DNA from 3 places in the Gottfriedia acidiceleris genome. Region 1 is predicted to be linked to each of the others. Evidence: a T-box and tRNA genes for the amino acid it is inferred to sense, from the RefSeq annotation. Region 1 holds a T-box; the other regions hold tRNA genes.
The links. A T-box is a leader RNA that pairs with one kind of tRNA and senses whether it is charged. The one in region 1 lies ahead of pheS (phenylalanine--tRNA ligase subunit alpha), so its partner is inferred to be a tRNA-Phe.

Region 2: it has a tRNA-Phe gene. The T-box ahead of pheS (phenylalanine--tRNA ligase subunit alpha) is inferred to sense a tRNA for this amino acid. The anticodon was not compared.
Region 3: it has a tRNA-Phe gene. The T-box ahead of pheS (phenylalanine--tRNA ligase subunit alpha) is inferred to sense a tRNA for this amino acid. The anticodon was not compared.

Annotation. Positions count from the first base shown of each region.
Region 1 is NZ_CP096034.1:994,226-1,001,144, forward strand. Features, by position in the region: gene MY490_RS22060 (glycine betaine ABC transporter substrate-binding protein) at 1-198, shown strand, start outside; gene sspI (small acid-soluble spore protein SspI) at 268-477, opposite strand; gene MY490_RS04700 (TrmH family RNA methyltransferase) at 580-1,329, shown strand; T-box leader at 1,455-1,699, shown strand; gene pheS (phenylalanine--tRNA ligase subunit alpha) at 1,756-2,790, shown strand; gene pheT (phenylalanine--tRNA ligase subunit beta) at 2,810-5,224, shown strand; gene MY490_RS04715 (exosporium glycoprotein BclB-related protein) at 5,837-6,919, shown strand, end outside.
Region 2 is NZ_CP096034.1:733,305-740,223, forward strand. Features, by position in the region: rRNA gene MY490_RS03375 (23S ribosomal RNA) at 1-1,223, shown strand, start outside; rRNA gene rrf (5S ribosomal RNA) at 1,344-1,459, shown strand; tRNA gene MY490_RS03385 (tRNA-Val) at 1,465-1,540, shown strand; tRNA gene MY490_RS03390 (tRNA-Thr) at 1,544-1,616, shown strand; tRNA gene MY490_RS03395 (tRNA-Lys) at 1,625-1,700, shown strand; tRNA gene MY490_RS03400 (tRNA-Leu) at 1,723-1,805, shown strand; tRNA gene MY490_RS03405 (tRNA-Gly) at 1,835-1,909, shown strand; tRNA gene MY490_RS03410 (tRNA-Leu) at 1,918-2,004, shown strand; tRNA gene MY490_RS03415 (tRNA-Arg) at 2,015-2,091, shown strand; tRNA gene MY490_RS03420 (tRNA-Pro) at 2,116-2,192, shown strand; tRNA gene MY490_RS03425 (tRNA-Ala) at 2,203-2,275, shown strand; tRNA gene MY490_RS03430 (tRNA-Met) at 2,303-2,376, shown strand; tRNA gene MY490_RS03435 (tRNA-Ile) at 2,386-2,462, shown strand; tRNA gene MY490_RS03440 (tRNA-Ser) at 2,471-2,563, shown strand; tRNA gene MY490_RS03445 (tRNA-Met) at 2,760-2,836, shown strand; tRNA gene MY490_RS03450 (tRNA-Asp) at 2,840-2,915, shown strand; tRNA gene MY490_RS03455 (tRNA-Phe) at 2,924-2,999, shown strand; tRNA gene MY490_RS03460 (tRNA-Thr) at 3,064-3,136, shown strand; tRNA gene MY490_RS03465 (tRNA-His) at 3,146-3,221, shown strand; tRNA gene MY490_RS03470 (tRNA-Gly) at 3,228-3,298, shown strand; tRNA gene MY490_RS03475 (tRNA-Ile) at 3,316-3,392, shown strand; tRNA gene MY490_RS03480 (tRNA-Asn) at 3,413-3,487, shown strand; tRNA gene MY490_RS03485 (tRNA-Ser) at 3,494-3,584, shown strand; tRNA gene MY490_RS03490 (tRNA-Glu) at 3,596-3,667, shown strand; gene MY490_RS03495 (hypothetical protein) at 3,987-4,373, opposite strand; gene MY490_RS03500 (bifunctional transcriptional activator/DNA repair enzyme AdaA) at 4,728-5,282, shown strand; gene glgB (1,4-alpha-glucan branching protein GlgB) at 6,104-6,919, shown strand, end outside.
Region 3 is NZ_CP096034.1:4,052,696-4,059,614, reverse strand. Features, by position in the region: rRNA gene MY490_RS19225 (23S ribosomal RNA) at 80-3,017, shown strand; rRNA gene rrf (5S ribosomal RNA) at 3,138-3,253, shown strand; tRNA gene MY490_RS19215 (tRNA-Asn) at 3,264-3,338, shown strand; tRNA gene MY490_RS19210 (tRNA-Ser) at 3,343-3,434, shown strand; tRNA gene MY490_RS19205 (tRNA-Glu) at 3,458-3,532, shown strand; tRNA gene MY490_RS19200 (tRNA-Val) at 3,542-3,617, shown strand; tRNA gene MY490_RS19195 (tRNA-Met) at 3,795-3,871, shown strand; tRNA gene MY490_RS19190 (tRNA-Asp) at 3,875-3,950, shown strand; tRNA gene MY490_RS19185 (tRNA-Phe) at 3,959-4,034, shown strand; tRNA gene MY490_RS19180 (tRNA-Thr) at 4,278-4,350, shown strand; tRNA gene MY490_RS19175 (tRNA-Tyr) at 4,361-4,445, shown strand; tRNA gene MY490_RS19170 (tRNA-Trp) at 4,451-4,524, shown strand; tRNA gene MY490_RS19165 (tRNA-His) at 4,540-4,615, shown strand; tRNA gene MY490_RS19160 (tRNA-Gln) at 4,695-4,769, shown strand; tRNA gene MY490_RS19155 (tRNA-Gly) at 4,775-4,849, shown strand; tRNA gene MY490_RS19150 (tRNA-Cys) at 4,855-4,925, shown strand; tRNA gene MY490_RS19145 (tRNA-Leu) at 4,940-5,023, shown strand; tRNA gene MY490_RS19140 (tRNA-Leu) at 5,117-5,199, shown strand; gene MY490_RS19135 (hypothetical protein) at 5,435-5,731, opposite strand; gene queG (tRNA epoxyqueuosine(34) reductase QueG) at 6,255-6,919, shown strand, end outside.

The DNA.
Region 1 (6,919 bases):
TTTGCAGGTATTGCAGATGGAAGTGCAGATGCAATGGTCGCAGCTTGGCTTCCGACAACTCACAAAGATTATATGAATGAATACAAAAAACAATTGGTGGATCTTGGACCAAATTTAAAAGGGACAAAATTAGGCTTAGTCGTACCAGAATATATGAAAATCAATTCAATCGATGATTTAAAAGATAAAACGAAATAACCAAAATAAAAGGACTAACGAAAAGCTAATAACTTTAGTTAGTCCTTTTTATGTTTTTAACAGATTAGTTTACTGACTTACTCCATTTTCTAAAACTGTAAGTAGTTCATGCTTTTGATTTTCTGAAGCGTGATTCCAAAAAACTTCGAGAAGTACACCTAAACCTGGTAATACTTTTTCTTCGCCACTTTGAATAGCATCTACAATTGTTGCTTCTAATTGATCACTTTTATTACCTGAAATATTGTGAAGAACTGCTCCGCGAATATTAAAATTCATTTGGATTCTCCTTTCATATTAAGCTTTATGTAGTATTTGTAAACGGAAACGATTTTATGTATGATAAACGATATGAGATACGATGAAAGGTAAAGGAAACTTATGAAACAAATTGATTCCATACAAAATAATTCTGTTAAGGCTTGGAAAAAGCTACATACAAAAAAAGGAAGAGATAAAGCTAAACAATATATCGTAGAAGGTTTTCATTTAGTCGAGGAGGCAATTAAGCATGATGCACCGATTCTTCATTTATTAATTAGTGAAGATATTGACTTACCTTCTAATTTTTCAACAGGGTCATTCGAAATTACGTATATATCTAAAGAGGTTAGCAAGGAATTAAGCGAAACAGAAACATCTCAAGGTGTTTTTGCAATTATTGAATTTTCTTTTGTAAGAATTGATTTTGAGAAAGTGTCAAAATTATTACTAATTGATGAAGTTCAAGATCCAGGGAATGTTGGAACAATGATTCGAACAGCGGATGCTGCTGGTTTTGATGGGGTTATTTTAGGTTCAGGAACAAGTGATCTATATAATGCTAAAACAATTCGATCGACCCAAGGATCATTATATCATTTACCAATATTACGTGGTGATTTAGTTGAAGCAGTTTCTAATTTAAAAGATAAAGGAATAACTGTTTACGGAACGTCTCTTCAAAATGCAAAACCGTTTAATGAAGTAAATGTTACAAATCGTTTTGCCATTATTGTAGGAAATGAAGGTAAAGGTGTGAATTCAACATTACTTTCATTAACTGATGAAAATCTATATATACCTATTTATGGTAAAGCTGAATCATTAAACGTTGGTATTGCAGCAGGGATTCTAATGTATAGCCTTTGAGGTATGGAAAATAATTGATCTTTCGAGGTCAGTAAAAATGATTCAAATCATTTAGTAAATAATTATGTTGAGCAGTTGCATTAATTGAAAAAAATCAATATAATTAATTAAGAAAATTTAATACATAAAAAGCTTTGACAGAGAATAGTAAATTTGAATCTCTATTTAGGGAGAAAGTGCCGTAGACTGTAAGCACTTTTATAGTAGACCAAATTGAATTCACCTCTTGAGCTAGCGCCGGGACCATTTTTGAATGTAAAGGCGACTCGGTCTATCTAAGTAGATCGTTATATGAATGAAGTGAGCAGTTGTTTCTGTAATATAATAACTGTTAATTAGGGTGGTACCGCGATCAATCCTCGTCCCTTTTTTGGGAGCGAGGTTTTTTTATGTTTAAATTTATGAATTTGAATAGGAGGATTATTCATGCAAGAGCGTTTAGTTTCTTTACAAGCAGAAGCGATTAAGCAAATAGAAGAAGCAACAGATTTAAAAGCATTAAATGACATTAGAATTGCCTATCTAGGAAAAAAAGGTCCGATTACTGAGGCAATGAAAGCAATGAAGGATTTAACTCCTGAAGAACGCCCAAAAATGGGAGCTGTTGCTAATGAAGTACGTGCGGCAATCCAAGAAAAACTTGAAGCAAAGCAAGTTGTATTAGAACAAAATGCGATAAATGAAAAATTAGAAAGTGAATCAATTGACGTAACACTTCCAGGAAGACCAGTTCATGCAGGTGGAGCTCATCCATTAAGAGCGGTTATTCAAGAAATTGAAGATTTATTTATTGGAATGGGATATGAAATCGCAGAAGGTCCAGAAGTAGAAAAGGACTATTATAATTTCGAAGCATTAAATTTACCAAAAGGTCATCCAGCTCGTGATATGCAGGATTCATTCTATATTTCTGAAGAAACATTAATGAGAACTCATACTTCACCTGTTCAAGCTAGAACAATGGAAGCAAATGTGGAAAAAGGACCAATTAAAATAATTTGCCCAGGTAAAGTTTATCGCCGTGATGACGATGATGCTACACATTCTCATCAATTTATGCAAATCGAAGGTCTAGTAATTGGTAAAAACATTTCAATGAGTGACTTAAAAGGTACTTTACAACTTTTTGCGAAAAAAATGTTTGGTGAAGAGCGTGAAATTCGCTTACGTCCAAGCTTCTTCCCATTTACTGAGCCTTCAGTAGAAATGGATATTTCTTGTATGAAATGTGGAGGAAAAGGCTGTAACATGTGTAAACACACTGGATGGATTGAAATTTTAGGTGCGGGTATGGTTCATCCTAACGTACTTGAGATGGCTGGGTATAATCCAAAAGAAGTTCAAGGATTTGCTTTCGGTATGGGTCCAGAACGTATTGCATTATTAAAATATGGTATTGATGATATTCGTCATTTCTATACGAACGATATAAGATTCTTAAAACAATTCCAACAAATGTAAGGTAGGAGGGGACTAAAACATGTTTGTATCAACAAAATGGTTACAAGAATACGTTGATTTAAGTGGTGTTACACCAGACGAGCTTGCAAAATTAATAACAAAAGCAGGTATTGAAGTTGAAGGTGTTAATCATCTTTCAGAAGGAATTAAAAATGTTGTTGTTGGTTATGTAATGGAACGTGAACAACATCCAGAGGCAGATAAATTATCAAAATGTACTGTCGATGTTGGAGAAGAACAACCAGTACAAATTATTTGTGGCGCACCGAATGTTGCTAAGGGCCAAAAAGTGATCGTGGCAAAGGTAGGCGCAGTTTTACCGGGGAATTTCAAAATTAAAAAAGCGAAATTACGTGGAGAAGTTTCTGAAGGAATGATTTGCTCACTACAAGAACTAGGAATTGAAGGCAAAGTAGTTGCAAAAGAATTCTCAAATGGCATTTTTGTTTTACCAAGTGATGCTGAAGTAGGAGCAGATGCATTAGACGTACTATATCGTGATGATGCAGTATTAGAACTTGGATTAACACCAAACCGTGCTGATTGCTTAAATATGATTGGTGTTGCCTATGAAGTAGCTGCAATTTTAGATCGTGACGTTAAACTTCCAGCGATTAACGCTCAATCAGCTACAACTGCTGATTATGTTTCAGTTTCTATTGAATCAAAAGAAGATGCACCATATTATAGTGCTAAATTAGTCAAAGGTGTAAAAATTGGTCCTTCACCATTATGGATGCAAGCTCGTTTGATGAGTGCTGGTATTCGTCCGATTAATAATGTGGTTGATATTACGAACTATATTTTAATTGAATATGGTCAACCATTACACGCGTTCGATTTTAATAAATTAAATAGTAATCAAATGATCATTCGTCATGCGAAAGAAAACGAAAAGATCGTTACGCTTGATGGTGAAGAGCGCACATTACAGCCACATAATTTAGTAATTGCAACAGAGAAAGAAGCAGTAGCAGTTGCAGGTGTAATGGGTGGTCAAAGTACTGAGGTTGATGTTGAAACTGTAGACGTTTTAATTGAATCAGCTGTTTTCAGAGGTCAAAGTGTTCGCCAGACTTCAAAAGACTTAGGATTACGTAGCGATTCAAGTGCTCGTTTTGAAAAGGGTATTGATGCTTCTCGTACGTTGCCTGCTTCTGAACGTGCTGCTCAGTTAATGGCTGAACTAGCTGGTGGAACAATTGTAGAAGGTACTGTAATTGTCGACAATTTAGTTGAAGATGCTAAAAAAGTATCAGTTTCTGTAAGTAAGATTAATGGCGTACTTGGTACATCAATTGATGCTGAGACAGTAAAAGATATTTTCCGTCGCTTAAGATTAGAAGCTACGGCGGATGGTGAAGTATTTACAGTTACTGTTCCAAGTCGTCGTGGTGATCTTTCAATAGAAGAAGATTTAGTTGAAGAAGTAGGAAGACTATATGGCTATGATCATATTCCTGCTACTTTACCAACGGGTGTTGCTAGTCGTGGACAATTAACACCTTATCAAGCAAAGCGTAGAAAAATTCGTCAATATTTACAGCATGCAGGTCTTTATGAAGCTGTAACTTACTCTCTAACAAGCAATAATAAAGTTAAACGTTTTGCACTAGAAACAGTAGATGCAGAACCTGTACGTTTAGCGCTACCTATGAGTGAAGAACGCAGTGAGTTACGTTTCAGTTTAGTACCACATTTATTAGATGCTATCGCCTATAATGTTGCACGTAAAGAAGAAAATGTTCAACTATTCGAAACTGGTTCTGTCTTCTTAACAAAGGAAAAGAACGAGCTTCCTCATGAAGAAGAATATTTAGCAGGAGCGTTAACTGGTTTATGGTTGCAACATGCATGGCAAGGCGAGAAAAAAGCTGTGGATTTCTATGTTGTAAAAGGTATTTTAGACGGTTTATTTACTGAATTAGGTTTATCAAATAAAATAACATATCTTGCTGCTAAGAAAGAAGAATTACACCCAGGACGTACAGCAAGTTTATTATTAAACGGTGAAGAAATTGGTTTTATCGGTCAAGTTCATCCTGTTACTCAAAAAGAGTGGGATCTTAAAGAAACATATGTATTCCAATTATCTCTTGAAAAGCTATTAAATACTGAATTTGATGATATTTTGTACAATGCAATTCCTCGTTTCCCATCAATGAACCGAGATATGGCATTAGTAGTTGATTCGAAAGTATTTGCTGGTGATATTCTATCTACAATTCGTTCAACTGGAGGAAGACTTCTAAAGGATGCTACAATCTTTGATTTATACGAAGGTGATAAGATGGAAGCTGGTAAAAAATCAGTTGCCTTCTCTTTAACATATTTCGATCCAGAACGCACATTAACGGATGAAGAAGTAACTAAAGCTCATTCAAAAGTTTTAAAAGCAGTAGAAGAAACACATAATGCTCAATTACGTGGGTAAATATTTATAAATAATCGATAGTATAATTGTATTGAAAAAACCAAGTTCTTTTTTAGAGAATTTGGTTTTTTTGTTTGTTTCGCTACTGGTGCAGCAATACCTGGATTTGCCAATTTGTATAAATTTAGATTCGGGTGAAGAGTAAGATTATTTTCAAATAATACAAAATAAAAACCCCTTCAAAGTTGACTGGTATCGCTTTTTACTGTCTACGATTGAAGGGCTTTTAATTAGATAATTAATTTAATAATCAATAATATCTCTCTTATTGAGTCACTAAATATCTAGTATTCTTATTATTTTATGAGACAAGCTTTTAAGACGTTTGGGCAAATATAAATGATGTTTGAAAAATATTGCATAAATTTCATTTACACTGACTTGATATTAGAGTAGTGGTAGATGCTCATTGTTTTGTTTAATTAGCTATTTATTCTTTTTATTAGTAAACCAATACGAATAAAAAAGTATTAAACGTTAGATATATTATATTAAAATAATGATTAATTTGTACATGTTTTTTGACTCATTTTTTTGATAATAATGAACCAATTTGTCCTTTTTTTATACAATAAATTGTACGATTAAAATTTTTTTGAGAGGTGTATTTTTTTGCCACTACCACCAATTCCACCACTACCACAACAACCATCAGAAGAACCAAATCAACCAGATACTACACAAAGCACAGATCAATCAGAATTATTACAACAAATTTCTTCATTCCTTCCAAAACCAGTAATGGGTCCAACAGGAGCAACAGGAGCAACAGGTCCATGCGGTCCTGAAGGTAAACAAGGTCCTCGTGGAGAAAGAGGTAAACGAGGAAAAGAAGGGGAAGATGGAGACAGAGGTCCAAGGGGGCCAATGGGTCCGATGGGTCCAATGGGACCAGCAGGAATACCGGGTACTGCAGGAGCAACAGGAGCAACAGGACCAGCGGGAGCAACAGGTCCAGCAGGAGGCCCAGCAGGCCCAGCAGGAGCAACAGGGGCACCAGGAGCGACAGGCCCAGCAGGAGCAACAGGTCCAGCGGGAACACCAGGGGCACCAGGAGCGACAGGCCCAGCAGGAGCAACAGGTCCAGCGGGAACACCGGGGGCACCAGGAGCGACAGGCCCAGCAGGAGCAACAGGGGCACCAGGAGCGACAGGCCCAGCAGGAGCAACAGGTCCAGCGGGAACACCAGGGGCACCAGGAGCGACAGGCCCAGCAGGAGCAACAGGTCCAGCAGGAGCAACAGGCCCAGCAGGAACACCAGGCCCAGCGGGAGCAACAGGCCCAGCGGGAGCAACAGGCCCAGCAGGAACACCAGGCCCAGCAGGAGCAACAGGTCCAGCAGGTCCAGCAGGAACACCGGGCGCAGCAGGAGCAACAGGCCCAGCAGGAGCGACTGGTATAGCAGGTACAGGTGCAATCATTCCGTTTGCATCAGGTGCACCAGTAGTAATGTCAACAGTTGCAGGTGGATTAGCAGGAACAGTAGGTCTTGTAGGATTTGGAAGTTCATTACCGAATGTTGCATTACTTCCTGGACCAGCGATTGATTTAACTGGAACTGGTTTACCAACTGAAATTCTTGATTTTGCATTCTCAATGCCTAGAGCTGGTACAATTACAGCTATTTCAGCATCCTATAGTAATGTAGTTGCTTTGTCTCTTTTAGGAACAAATATAGTGGTCACTGCACAATTA
Region 2 (6,919 bases), 260 kb from region 1:
AGGAACTCGGCAAAATGACCCCGTAACTTCGGGAGAAGGGGTGCTCTTTTGGGTGTATGCCCGGGAGAGCCGCAGTGAAAAGGCCCAAGCGACTGTTTAGCAAAAACACAGGTCTCTGCGAAGCCGCAAGGCGAAGTATAGGGGCTGACGCCTGCCCGGTGCTGGAAGGTTAAGAGGAGGGGTTATCCCTTACGGGAGAAGCTCTGAATTGAAGCCCCAGTAAACGGCGGCCGTAACTATAACGGTCCTAAGGTAGCGAAATTCCTTGTCGGGTAAGTTCCGACCCGCACGAAAGGCGTAACGATTTGGGCACTGTCTCAACCATAGACTCGGTGAAATTATAGTACCTGTGAAGATGCAGGTTACCCGCGACAGGACGGAAAGACCCCGTGGAGCTTTACTGCAGCTTGATATTGAATTTTGGTACAGCTTGTACAGGATAGGTAGGAGCCTGAGAAGCCGGAGCGCTAGCTTCGGTGGAGGCGTCGGTGGGATACTACCCTGGCTGTATTGAAATTCTAACCTAGAGCCGTGATCCGGCTCGGAGACAGTGTCAGGTGGGCAGTTTGACTGGGGCGGTCGCCTCCTAAAGAGTAACGGAGGCGCCCAAAGGTTCCCTCAGAATGGTTGGAAATCATTCGAAGAGTGTAAAGGCATAAGGGAGCTTGACTGCGAGACCTACAAGTCGAGCAGGGACGAAAGTCGGGCTTAGTGATCCGGTGGTTCCGCATGGAAGGGCCATCGCTCAACGGATAAAAGCTACCCCGGGGATAACAGGCTTATCTCCCCCAAGAGTCCACATCGACGGGGAGGTTTGGCACCTCGATGTCGGCTCATCGCATCCTGGGGCTGTAGTCGGTCCCAAGGGTTGGGCTGTTCGCCCATTAAAGCGGTACGCGAGCTGGGTTCAGAACGTCGTGAGACAGTTCGGTCCCTATCCGTCGTGGGCGCAGGAAATTTGAGAGGAGCTGTCCTTAGTACGAGAGGACCGGGATGGACACACCGCTGGTGTACCAGTTGTTCTGCCAAGAGCATGGCTGGGTAGCTATGTGTGGAAGGGATAAGTGCTGAAAGCATCTAAGCATGAAGCCCCCCTCAAGATGAGATTTCCCATAGCGTTAAGCTAGTAAGACCCCTGAGAGACGATCAGGTTGATAGGTCAGAGGTGGAAGCGTGGTGACACGTGGAGCTGACTGATACTAATCGGTCGAGGACTTAACTAACAAGTTTGATGATGACATTATCTAGTTTTGAAGGTACAAAAATTATTGTAAAAAACTTCAAAAAGTTATTGACTTTTAAATGAAATTTGATATAATAATTAATGTCTTAAAGAAAATGAATCAAGTGATGATAGCGAAGAGGTCACACCCGTTCCCATACCGAACACGGCAGTTAAGCTCTTCAGCGTCGATGGTAGTTGGGGGTTTCCCCCTGTGAGAGTAGAACGTCGCTTGGTTTGATGGAGGATTAGCTCAGCTGGGAGAGCACCTGCCTTACAAGCAGGGGGTCGGCGGTTCGAGCCCGTCATCCTCCACCATATGCCGACTTAGCTCAATTGGTAGAGCAACTGACTTGTAATCAGTAGGTTGGGGGTTCAAGTCCTCTAGTCGGCACTCTTTATGAGCCATTAGCTCAGTAGGTAGAGCATCTGACTTTTAATCAGAGGGTCGAAGGTTCGAATCCTTCATGGCTCACCATTTTCTAAAAAAAGAAAATATTGCGGGTGTGGCGGAATTGGCAGACGCGCTAGACTTAGGATCTAGTACTTCGGTGTGGGGGTTCGAGTCCCTTCACCCGCACCATTTAAATTAATAAGTTTTAAGCAGTATACGCGGAAGTAGTTCAGTGGTAGAATACAACCTTGCCAAGGTTGGGGTCGCGGGTTCGAGCCCCGTCTTCCGCTCCAAATATGCTGCCGGGGTGGTGGAATGGCAGACACACAGGACTTAAAATCCTGCGGGGGTTGACCCCGTGCCGGTTCGAGTCCGGCCCTCGGTACCATTTATAATATGCGCCCGTAGCTCAATTGGATAGAGCGTTTGACTACGGATCAAAAGGTTATGGGTTCGAGTCCTTTCGGGCGCGCCATATTATTTCACCTGTTATTCTAAACGGGAAGTGGCTCAGCTTGGTAGAGCACCTGGTTTGGGACCAGGGGGTCGCAGGTTCAAATCCTGTCTTCCCGACCATTTAAAACATGGGGCCTTAGCTCAGCTGGGAGAGCGCCTGCCTTGCACGCAGGAGGTCAGCGGTTCGATCCCGCTAGGCTCCACTTAAACAACTTAAAGAAACTTATTATGGCGGTGTAGCTCAGCTGGCTAGAGCGTACGGTTCATACCCGTGAGGTCGTGGGTTCGACTCCCTCCGCCGCTACTTATTTAAGGACCTTTAGCTCAGCTGGTTAGAGCAGACGGCTCATAACCGTCCGGTCGTAGGTTCGAGTCCTACAAGGTCCACCACTTATAATGGAGTAATACCCAAGTCTGGCTGAAGGGATCGGTCTTGAAAACCGACAGGGGTGTAACAGCCCGCGGGGGTTCGAATCCCTCTTACTCCTCCATTTTTATTAAATTTCATATTAATGGATCTAACTTAGTTAGTATTCATAATTATCGCGGGGTGGAGCAAGAACGAATATGCTTCGAAGAAATTACTTCAGCATACCAATCGAGCTACTGCTTGCATAATCATCCTGAGATTGGGATGGTCTTAACTAAATACTTTCATGGAACTATATTAAATAGCATCCATATTATCGCGGGGTGGAGCAGTCTGGTAGCTCGTCGGGCTCATAACCCGAAGGTCGCAGGTTCAAATCCTGTCCCCGCAACCAAATGGTCCCGTGGTGTAGCGGTTAACATGCCTGCCTGTCACGCAGGAGATCGCCGGTTCGATCCCGGTCGGGACCGCCATTTAAGATGGCTCGGTAGCTCAGTCGGTAGAGCAGAGGACTGAAAATCCTCGTGTCGGCGGTTCGATTCCGTCCCGAGCCACCATCTTAAAAGTTTGAGTGAAATAAATTATATAAGTAATAAAACAAAGTGAATTAATTAATAAAATGCCGACTTAGCTCAATTGGTAGAGCAACTGACTTGTAATCAGTAGGTTGGGGGTTCAAGTCCTCTAGTCGGCACTCTTTATGGCGGTCGTGGCGAAGTGGTTAACGCATCGGATTGTGGTTCCGACACTCGTGGGTTCGATTCCCATCGGTCGCCCCATATTGTGCGGGTGTAGTTTAATGGTAAAATAGAAGCCTTCCAAGCTTCGGTCGTGGGTTCGATTCCCATCACCCGCTTTTTTATAAAATTTAATGGGCCTATAGCTCAGCTGGTTAGAGCGCACGCCTGATAAGCGTGAGGTCGATGGTTCGAGTCCATTTAGGCCCACCATTAAATTTAAAATTAATTTTTCCGCAGTAGCTCAGTGGTAGAGCACTCGGCTGTTAACCGAGTGGTCGTAGGTTCGAACCCTACCTGCGGAGCCATATGATAGAGAAGTACCCAAGTGGCTCAAGGGGCGCCCCTGCTAAGGGTGTAGATCGGGTAACCGGTGCGAGGGTTCGAATCCCTTCTTCTCTGCCATATTTTTTTTTGGCCCGTTGGTCAAGCGGTTAAGACACCGCCCTTTCACGGCGGTAACACGGGTTCGAGTCCCGTACGGGTCATATCTAAAGCTCAGTTATTTGTGATAACACAGGTAACTGAGCTTTTTATTTGTCTTTTATAATGACTTTCAGATAGAGATAATTACTGAATCCGCTTTTCTCCATTATCTTAGAAGGTTCTTTGTTTGATTTTAGATGTACAGGATCGTTTTAATTTAGAGCTTTTATCTTACTACCTAAGAATAGAAGTCAATTTCATATACTCGGAATATTTTTTTATCTTATTTCTCTTTAAAGTGTAATTTAATAATGATCTTTCCCTTGTATATGCAAAAAAACGGACTAACTGAATTGTTAATCCGAATTAGTAAACTTTGCTTTAAACAGTTACTTGATCATTTTTTAACATTTTTTGATACGCTTTAATTTCATCATCTGAAAAGACATTAGTTGCTAACCGTTTCACTCGACTCCAGTATTCTTTAAATTCGTTATATTTAACCCCTTGTTCCTCCATAAAATCAACTAAACTGCCACCTGTAAAGAAAATATGTGCTTTTGGGTAAGCTGCATCCCAATAAATATTCCCTCGTAGATTCAAAATGTTTTCTGTCTCTTTTACAAATATAGTAATGGAAACAGCACATCTCAGTCTTAGTTCTCCTCGATCTCGCCCTTCTCCTTTTCCATTAATCTTCATTCGGGTCACATATTCTTCATTTTCAAAACTTATAGCCTTTTCACTCATTGTAAATTCCATCATCATTATATCCTCACCCTTTAGTTACAACGTCGTTAATATTCATTTATTTAAGTATACTTCAAATAATATTACTAGAGTGAATTATAAAGCCTAAGTTGTTTTTTTGTTAAAGTAAAAAATAGATTTCATTTAGTTTTAAAAAGTTAGGATAAGTTATGTTTTTCAATTTTTAAGGTTGTAAAATTGTTGGGAAATAAAGAGGCCTACTGAGATTGGAAAGTTGTAGGTATTATTCAAAATGAACAGATGGTCTACTAACGATTTATCCTTCTTCCAAAGAAATTAGAAAGCAAGAAATTGAAAGCAAGCACATGATCTTAGTGTTAAAATATGAATAGCTAAAGATGAGGTGATTTAATGAAAGGATTTAATAATCAGGTCATGTGGGATGCTGTTGAATCATGCGATGAAAACTACGATGGAGTATTTATTTATGCAGTTAAGTCCACTGGAATCTGTTGTAAACCTTCGTGTAAGTCAAGAACCCCATTAAAAGAAAATGTATCATATTATTCGTCAATTTCTTTAGCAATAAAAGATGGGTACCGTCCATGTAAAAGATGTCGTCCTGATTTACTTCACTCAAATGAGGAGGATATTATTTTATCTGCAAAACATTTTATTGAAAAAGAATATCGAAATAGCTTAACATTGGATCGGTTAGCAATTGAAGTTGGAGTAAGTAAATTTCATTTACAAAGATTATTTAAAAAATCCACAGGTTTATCGCCGTTAGAATACGTAACTAAGTTAAGAATGAAAGAAGCTTTGAGATTATTGCGAGATACTGAGAAAAGCATAACTGAAATAGCGCATAATCTTGGTTTTAAAGGCTCTGCACATTTTTCAAGCATGTTTCGTCACCATTTTAATTACACTCCAACTACATTCAGACAGGGGTTAAATAAATGAAGTCTGAGGTGTTCTTATTTTGAAAGAACATATTACATTAGGGATGTTGTTTGGTTTTCTTGTCATTTTATGTGGTGTATTCCTGATTTCAGATTTTCGTTTACGTGTAATAACATCAAATAAGCGAATGCAAGTCTAATAAGATTTTAAATAAGACAAAAAGGATTTTCGTAAAAACGAAGATCCTTTTTTACTATATTACGATTGTTATTTTATACAGCAAATAATAACTACCAAAGTAGGTAAATAAAAATTAAGATTTAGGTAACCTTGAAGCGAGCGAATCTACATGAATCTAAATAATATTATTGTAATTGCCTAAAATGTAAGTCAGGTAATTTAAATTCACTATTTTGATCCAATATGTATTGTTGCAGGTCTTCCATATTACCAAATAAATTGAATTCTGTTTAGAGTTTTTTTTATTTTCCATCTAAATTTTCAAATAATTTACTAGTGGTTGTTTCTAAATATTTTCTAAAAAAAACTTTCCCTCTTAATCCGACAATCTTCTACAATTCTTTTTAAAAATAAAGTTTTTTTGTTATAAAAGTGTGAAATATGTATGGAATTTTATGAAAAATCAAAAATTTACAAATTGTTATAAGGGAATTTTGAAATGTTATGTATAAATATACATAAATATTCGTTCGACAAATTCGACATTTTTACGACAAACGCAATAATGACAACGGTTTCATGAATGGTTATTCATTTTTGAAAAAAAATTTTGAATTTTTTTTGCATAAAAACAAGGTGAATAGATATATTTGTAGAATATTAAGAGATAGAAGAATTTAAGAGATTGTAATGAGGTGAGGATGTTGCTTTTGACACGGCCAACTGAGTTTGATGTACATTTATTCCATGAGGGAAGTTTATTCCATAGCTATGAATGCTTTGGGGCACAAATTGTAAAAAAAGGGAATAAAGTTGGAACTACTTTTACGGTGTGGGCTCCACATGCGAAAGGTGTCTCAGTTGTTGGGGACTTTAATAATTGGAATGGTTCTGAACATAAAATGGAAAAGCTGAACGATCAAGGGATTTGGACGATATATATCCCCGAAATTGGTCATGGGACGATATACAAATATGAAATTTCAACCAAGCGTGGTGATGTTTTATTAAAAAGTGATCCTTTTGCTTTCTATAGTGAGCTAAGACCAAGCACAGCTTCGATAGTTTATGATCTTTCGGGCTATAAATGGAAAGATGCAAAATATCGTAAGCAGAAATTTAAAAAGTCTGTATATGAAGAACCAGTTTTAATTTATGAGGTACATTTAGGTTCTTGGAAAAAGAAAGAAAACGGTGATTTTTACACTTATGCAGAATTAGCGACAGAACTAATTCCATATGTAAAAGATCATGGTTTTACACATATTGAAATATTACCATTAGTCGAACATCCATATGATCGTTCTTGGGGGTATCAAGGAGTAGGATATTTTTCTTCTACTAGTCGATATGGAAATCCTCATGAGCTAATGAGCTTTATAGACGAATGTCACCAGAACGGATTAGGAGTCATTATGGATTGGGTGCCTGGTCATTTTTGTAAGGATTCTCATGGATTATACATGTTTGATGGTGAACCGACATATGAATATGAAGGTTATGATGCTAGAGAAAAT
Region 3 (6,919 bases), 1.6 Mb from region 1:
ACTCTCAACTTTGTACCTTGAAAACTAGATAATGTCATTCATTAAACTGCGTAAGTTTAATTCAATTAGTTTTAAAATTAGTTAAGTTAGAAAGGGCGCACGGTGGATGCCTTGGCACTAGGAGTCGATGAAGGACGGGACTAACACCGATATGCTTCGGGGAGCTGTAAGTAAGCTTTGATCCGGAGATTTCCGAATGGGGAAACCCACTACTCGTAATGGAGTAGTATCTTTACCTGAATACATAGGGTACTGAGGACAGACCCAGGGAACTGAAACATCTAAGTACCTGGAGGAATAGAAAGCAATAGCGATTTCCTGAGTAGCGGCGAGCGAAACGGAAGATAGCCCAAACCAAGAGGCTTGCCTCTTGGGGTTGTAGGACACTCTATACGGAGTTACAAAGGAACGGGGTAAATGAAGCGACCTGGAAAGGTCCGTCAAAGAAGGTAAAAACCCTGTAGTTGAAACCTCGTTCCCTCTTGAGTGGATCCTGAGTACGGCGGAACACGTGAAATTCCGTCGGAATCTGGGAGGACCATCTCCCAAGGCTAAATACTACCTAGTGACCGATAGTGAACCAGTACCGTGAGGGAAAGGTGAAAAGCACCCCGGAAGGGGAGTGAAAGAGAACCTGAAACCGTGTGCTTACAAATAGTCAGAGCTCGTTAACGAGTGATGGCGTGCCTTTTGTAGAATGAACCGGCGAGTTACGATCCCGTGCAAGGTTAAGTTGAAGAGACGGAGCCGCAGCGAAAGCGAGTCTGAATAGGGCGATATAGTACGTGGTCGTAGACCCGAAACCGAGTGATCTACCCATGTCCAGGATGAAGTTCAGGTAACACTGAATGGAGGTCCGAACCCACGCACGTTGAAAAGTGCGGGGATGAGGTGTGGGTAGCGGAGAAATTCCAATCGAACTCGGAGATAGCTGGTTCTCCCCGAAATAGCTTTAGGGCTAGCCTTATGTGTTAGAGTCTTGGAGGTAGAGCACTGATTGGACTAGGGGCCCCCAACGGGTTACCGAATTCAGTCAAACTCCGAATGCCAATGACTTATCCATAGGAGTCAGACTACGAGTGATAAGATCCGTGGTCAAGAGGGAAACAGCCCAGACCGCCAGCTAAGGTCCCAAAGTATACGTTAAGTGGAAAAGGATGTGGAGTTGCTTAGACAACCAGGATGTTGGCTTAGAAGCAGCCACCATTTAAAGAGTGCGTAATAGCTCACTGGTCGAGTGACTCTGCGCCGAAAATGTAACGGGGCTAAACGTATCACCGAAGCTGCGGATTGATACCATATGGTATCAGTGGTAGGGGAGCGTTCTAAGGGCGTTGAAGCTAGATCGTAAGGACTGGTGGAGCGCTTAGAAGTGAGAATGCCGGTATGAGTAGCGAAAGACGGGTGAGAATCCCGTCCACCGTATGCCTAAGGTTTCCTGGGGAAGGCTCGTCCTCCCAGGGTTAGTCAGGACCTAAGCCGAGGCCGAAAGGCGTAGGCGATGGACAACAGGTTGATATTCCTGTACCACCTCATTTCCGTTTGAGCAATGGAGGGACGCAGAAAGATAGGGTAAGCGCGCTGCTGGATATGCGCGTCCAAGCAATTAGGCTGATGTGTAGGCAAATCCGCACATCATAAGGCTGAGTTGTGATGGCGAGGGAAATATAGTACCGAAGTTCCTGATTCTACGCTGCCAAGAAAAGCTTCTAGCGAGGAAATAGGTGCCTGTACCGCAAACCGACACAGGTAGGCGAGGAGAGAATCCTAAGGTGAGCGAGAGAACTATGGTTAAGGAACTCGGCAAAATGACCCCGTAACTTCGGGAGAAGGGGTGCTCTTTTGGGTGTATGCCCGGGAGAGCCGCAGTGAAAAGGCCCAAGCGACTGTTTAGCAAAAACACAGGTCTCTGCGAAGCCGCAAGGCGAAGTATAGGGGCTGACGCCTGCCCGGTGCTGGAAGGTTAAGAGGAGGGGTTATCCCTTACGGGAGAAGCTCTGAATTGAAGCCCCAGTAAACGGCGGCCGTAACTATAACGGTCCTAAGGTAGCGAAATTCCTTGTCGGGTAAGTTCCGACCCGCACGAAAGGCGTAACGATTTGGGCACTGTCTCAACCATAGACTCGGTGAAATTATAGTACCTGTGAAGATGCAGGTTACCCGCGACAGGACGGAAAGACCCCGTGGAGCTTTACTGCAGCTTGATATTGAATTTTGGTACAGCTTGTACAGGATAGGTAGGAGCCTGAGAAGCCGGAGCGCTAGCTTCGGTGGAGGCGTCGGTGGGATACTACCCTGGCTGTATTGAAATTCTAACCTAGAGCCGTGATCCGGCTCGGAGACAGTGTCAGGTGGGCAGTTTGACTGGGGCGGTCGCCTCCTAAAGAGTAACGGAGGCGCCCAAAGGTTCCCTCAGAATGGTTGGAAATCATTCGAAGAGTGTAAAGGCATAAGGGAGCTTGACTGCGAGACCTACAAGTCGAGCAGGGACGAAAGTCGGGCTTAGTGATCCGGTGGTTCCGCATGGAAGGGCCATCGCTCAACGGATAAAAGCTACCCCGGGGATAACAGGCTTATCTCCCCCAAGAGTCCACATCGACGGGGAGGTTTGGCACCTCGATGTCGGCTCATCGCATCCTGGGGCTGTAGTCGGTCCCAAGGGTTGGGCTGTTCGCCCATTAAAGCGGTACGCGAGCTGGGTTCAGAACGTCGTGAGACAGTTCGGTCCCTATCCGTCGTGGGCGCAGGAAATTTGAGAGGAGCTGTCCTTAGTACGAGAGGACCGGGATGGACACACCGCTGGTGTACCAGTTGTTCTGCCAAGAGCATGGCTGGGTAGCTATGTGTGGAAGGGATAAGTGCTGAAAGCATCTAAGCATGAAGCCCCCCTCAAGATGAGATTTCCCATAGCGTTAAGCTAGTAAGACCCCTGAGAGACGATCAGGTTGATAGGTCAGAGGTGGAAGCGTGGTGACACGTGGAGCTGACTGATACTAATCGGTCGAGGACTTAACTAACAAGTTTGATATTGACATTATCTAGTTTTGAGGGTGCAAAAATTATTATAAAAACTTTGAAAAAGTCATTGACTTTCAAATAAGATATGATATAATAGTTATTGTCCTTAAGGAATTGAATCAAGTGATGATAGCGAAGAGGTCACACCCGTTCCCATACCGAACACGGTAGTTAAGCTCTTCAGCGTCGATGGTAGTTGGGGGTTTCCCCCTGTGAGAGTAGAACGTCGCTTGGTTTATGATTATTCCGCAGTAGCTCAGTGGTAGAGCACTCGGCTGTTAACCGAGTGGTCGTAGGTTCGAACCCTACCTGCGGAGCCATTTTGGAGAGCTGTCCGAGTGGCCGAAGGAGCACGATTGGAAATCGTGTAGGCGGGTAACCCTGTCTCAAGGGTTCAAATCCCTTGCTCTCCGCCACATGTTTTCAGCACTATTATACTGGCCCGTTGGTCAAGCGGTTAAGACACCGCCCTTTCACGGCGGTAACACGGGTTCGAGTCCCGTACGGGTCACCATTTTATTACGGAGGATTAGCTCAGCTGGGAGAGCACCTGCCTTACAAGCAGGGGGTCGGCGGTTCGAGCCCGTCATCCTCCACCATCTAATTAAGTTTAATAAATATCTCTTATTATCGAGGGGTGGAGCACGAACGAATATGCTTCGAAGAAATTACTTCAGCATACCAATCGAGCTGCTACTTGCAATAACATCCTGAGATTGGGATGGTCTTAACGAAAATACAGTTCATGGATCTATAAAAAATAGTATCCACATTATCGCGGGGTGGAGCAGTCTGGTAGCTCGTCGGGCTCATAACCCGAAGGTCGCAGGTTCAAATCCTGTCCCCGCAACCAAATGGTCCCGTGGTGTAGCGGTTAACATGCCTGCCTGTCACGCAGGAGATCGCCGGTTCGATCCCGGTCGGGACCGCCATTTAAGATGGCTCGGTAGCTCAGTCGGTAGAGCAGAGGACTGAAAATCCTCGTGTCGGCGGTTCGATTCCGTCCCGAGCCACCATCTTAAAAGTTTATAAGTAAATTAACAAACTAATATAATTAATATTAAGCCGACTTAGCTCAATTGGTAGAGCACGAATGAATAAGCTTCGTAGCGAAACATCAGCGTACTTGTCGAAAAACACCTTGAATTATCTATATGAGACAAGGACGACTTTATGAAGATTACTACACCAATACCTAAGTTTGAGTGAAATGAATTATATAAGTAACTAACTAAACAAACTAATTTAATTAATATTAAGCCGACTTAGCTCAATTGGTAGAGCAACTGACTTGTAATCAGTAGGTTGGGGGTTCAAGTCCTCTAGTCGGCACTCTTTAACCGGAGGGGTAGCGAAGTGGCTAAACGCGGCGGACTGTAAATCCGCTCCCTGTGGGTTCGGCGGTTCGAATCCGTCCCCCTCCACCATTTATAGGGGCATAGTTTAACGGTAGAATAGAGGTCTCCAAAACCTTTGGTGTGGGTTCGATTCCTACTGCCCCTGCCAAACAATACAATAATGGCGGTCGTGGCGAAGTGGTTAACGCATCGGATTGTGGTTCCGACACTCGTGGGTTCGATTCCCATCGGTCGCCCCATTTAATTATTGTAACGATTACTAAAGAGTGTAATATAATTTATAGTAAATAGAATATAGTATATAAAGTTCTTAATTAATGGGCTATAGCCAAGCGGTAAGGCAACGGATTTTGATTCCGTCATGCCCTGGTTCGAATCCAGGTAGCCCAGCCATTTATGCGGAAGTAGTTCAGTGGTAGAATACAACCTTGCCAAGGTTGGGGTCGCGGGTTCGAGCCCCGTCTTCCGCTCCAAATATGGCGGTATAGCCAAGTGGTAAGGCAGAGGTCTGCAAAACCTTTATCATCGGTTCAAATCCGGTTACCGCCTTTTAGTTTACTTCTGCCGGGGTGGTGGAATGGCAGACACACAGGACTTAAAATCCTGCGGGGGTTGACCCCGTGCCGGTTCGAGTCCGGCCCTCGGTATCATTAAACCTCTTACTTTTGTAAGAGGTTTTTAATTACAGATTTGAATGGACAATTTGTCTTTCATATATTATAATTATTTTATAACTTTTTGGCGGTGTGGTGGAATGGCAGACACGCCTGACTCAAAATCAGGTATCTTCACGGATGTGCAGGTTCAAGTCCTGTCACCGCTATATTGAAATCTGAGAAGAGGATTTTGCAGAGATGCAGAATCCTTTTTTTGTTTAGAAAGAAAAGGGTAAAGAAAAGAATAGAATAGGCTTTTACATTCTTTATCTTCAACCAGCATTTAATAATTGTCTTCATTATGTATAACGATCATCATAAAGAAAGGCAACGACTATTCGACTATCATAATGTTCGCTGCCTTTCTAAATGTGGTTATTCCACATTTAGAAATACTATTCATTACATCTTTACATACTTACGTTTTTGCTTAGCAGTAAGCCAATCAAATTGTTTTGGTTTTCTTTTATTTGCTAAAGTAACTACTAAGCCTGTTGTTGCTATTAGTAGGCTTGCAGCAGCTACTTTAATCGTAAATTGTTTTGCATCTTTTAATTTCTCATTATTGTATCGATCAAGTTCCTTAAGAGTATCTTGTGTAAAATCAATCCTGTCGTTTGTTTCTTCAATCAAACTACAGACACCTTCGAAACTTTCGACCAAAGGATTTTTTTCTTCATTTACCAAAGGATCTGTCATAGTTACTCTCCTCCTATATTTAACCTATAAAGAAGAATTCTATGGAAAAATTCATAATACCTTCATTCAAATTTCTACAAATCTTTCAATATCCACTACAATTAGTTAATTATGATGAATATTGATCTTTTTCTTACCCACGTCATCCGCTATTTTTTATCTACTATAAATATTTTCTATTCTCAACCCTTTCATAAGTCATTCTCAACCCTTTCATAAGTCATTCTATAACCCTTTCGACAAAAAATGATTTTATTCTTGAATTTATGACATATTTATGATAAATTTAATTACAAGTTCATTAAAAACCTACTAAATACATATTACATTTGTATTAGTAGTTAGCACTTATAACTTGATAACAACGCAGTGTATTGATTCATTCGAAGAACGATACATTGCGTTTTTTTATATTAAAATGTCTATTATTAAGGGCTTTTGTGACATAATTAGATAAAGAAATAATTTTCTGACTAAAATAGAAAATATAATAAGTAAATTAACAGGCAGTTAGGTGATTCTTGTGAATATAAAAGAATTTCAAAAAGAATTGATTTCATATAGTAAAGAAATTGGAATAGATAAGATTGGATTTACGACTGTTGATCCATTTTTAACATTAAAAAATCGTTTATATAGGCAGCAGGAATTAAACTATCAATCCGGTTTTGAGACAAAGGGTATTGAACGAAGAGTAGATGCCAGAAAAATTATGACAGAAGCTAATTCAATTATTGCAATTGCTCTAGCATATCCATCTAAACTAAAAAATCCTCCAAAAAGTAAAAAAGGATCTACAAGAGGAATTTTTTGTAGGGCCTCATGGGGGGAAGATTACCATGTAGTTGTAAAAAAGAAATTACTGCAGCTTGAGTCATTTATTTTATTACATTATCCAAGTGCAAAGGTTCAGTCGATGGTCGATACTGGTGAGCTAGTAGATCGAGCTGTAGCTGAACGAGCAGGTATAGGTTGGAGTGCCAAAAATTGTTCAATCATTACGCCAGAATTCGGTTCTTATGTGTATTTAGGGGAAATGATTACATCATTACCTTTTGAACCAGATTCGCCTATTGAAGAGCAGTGTGGAGAGTGTACAAAATGCCTTGAAGTTTGTCCGACAAGTGCGATTGTTTCTCCAGGTCAATTAAATGCTAAAAATTGTATTGCTTTTTTAACCCAATCAAA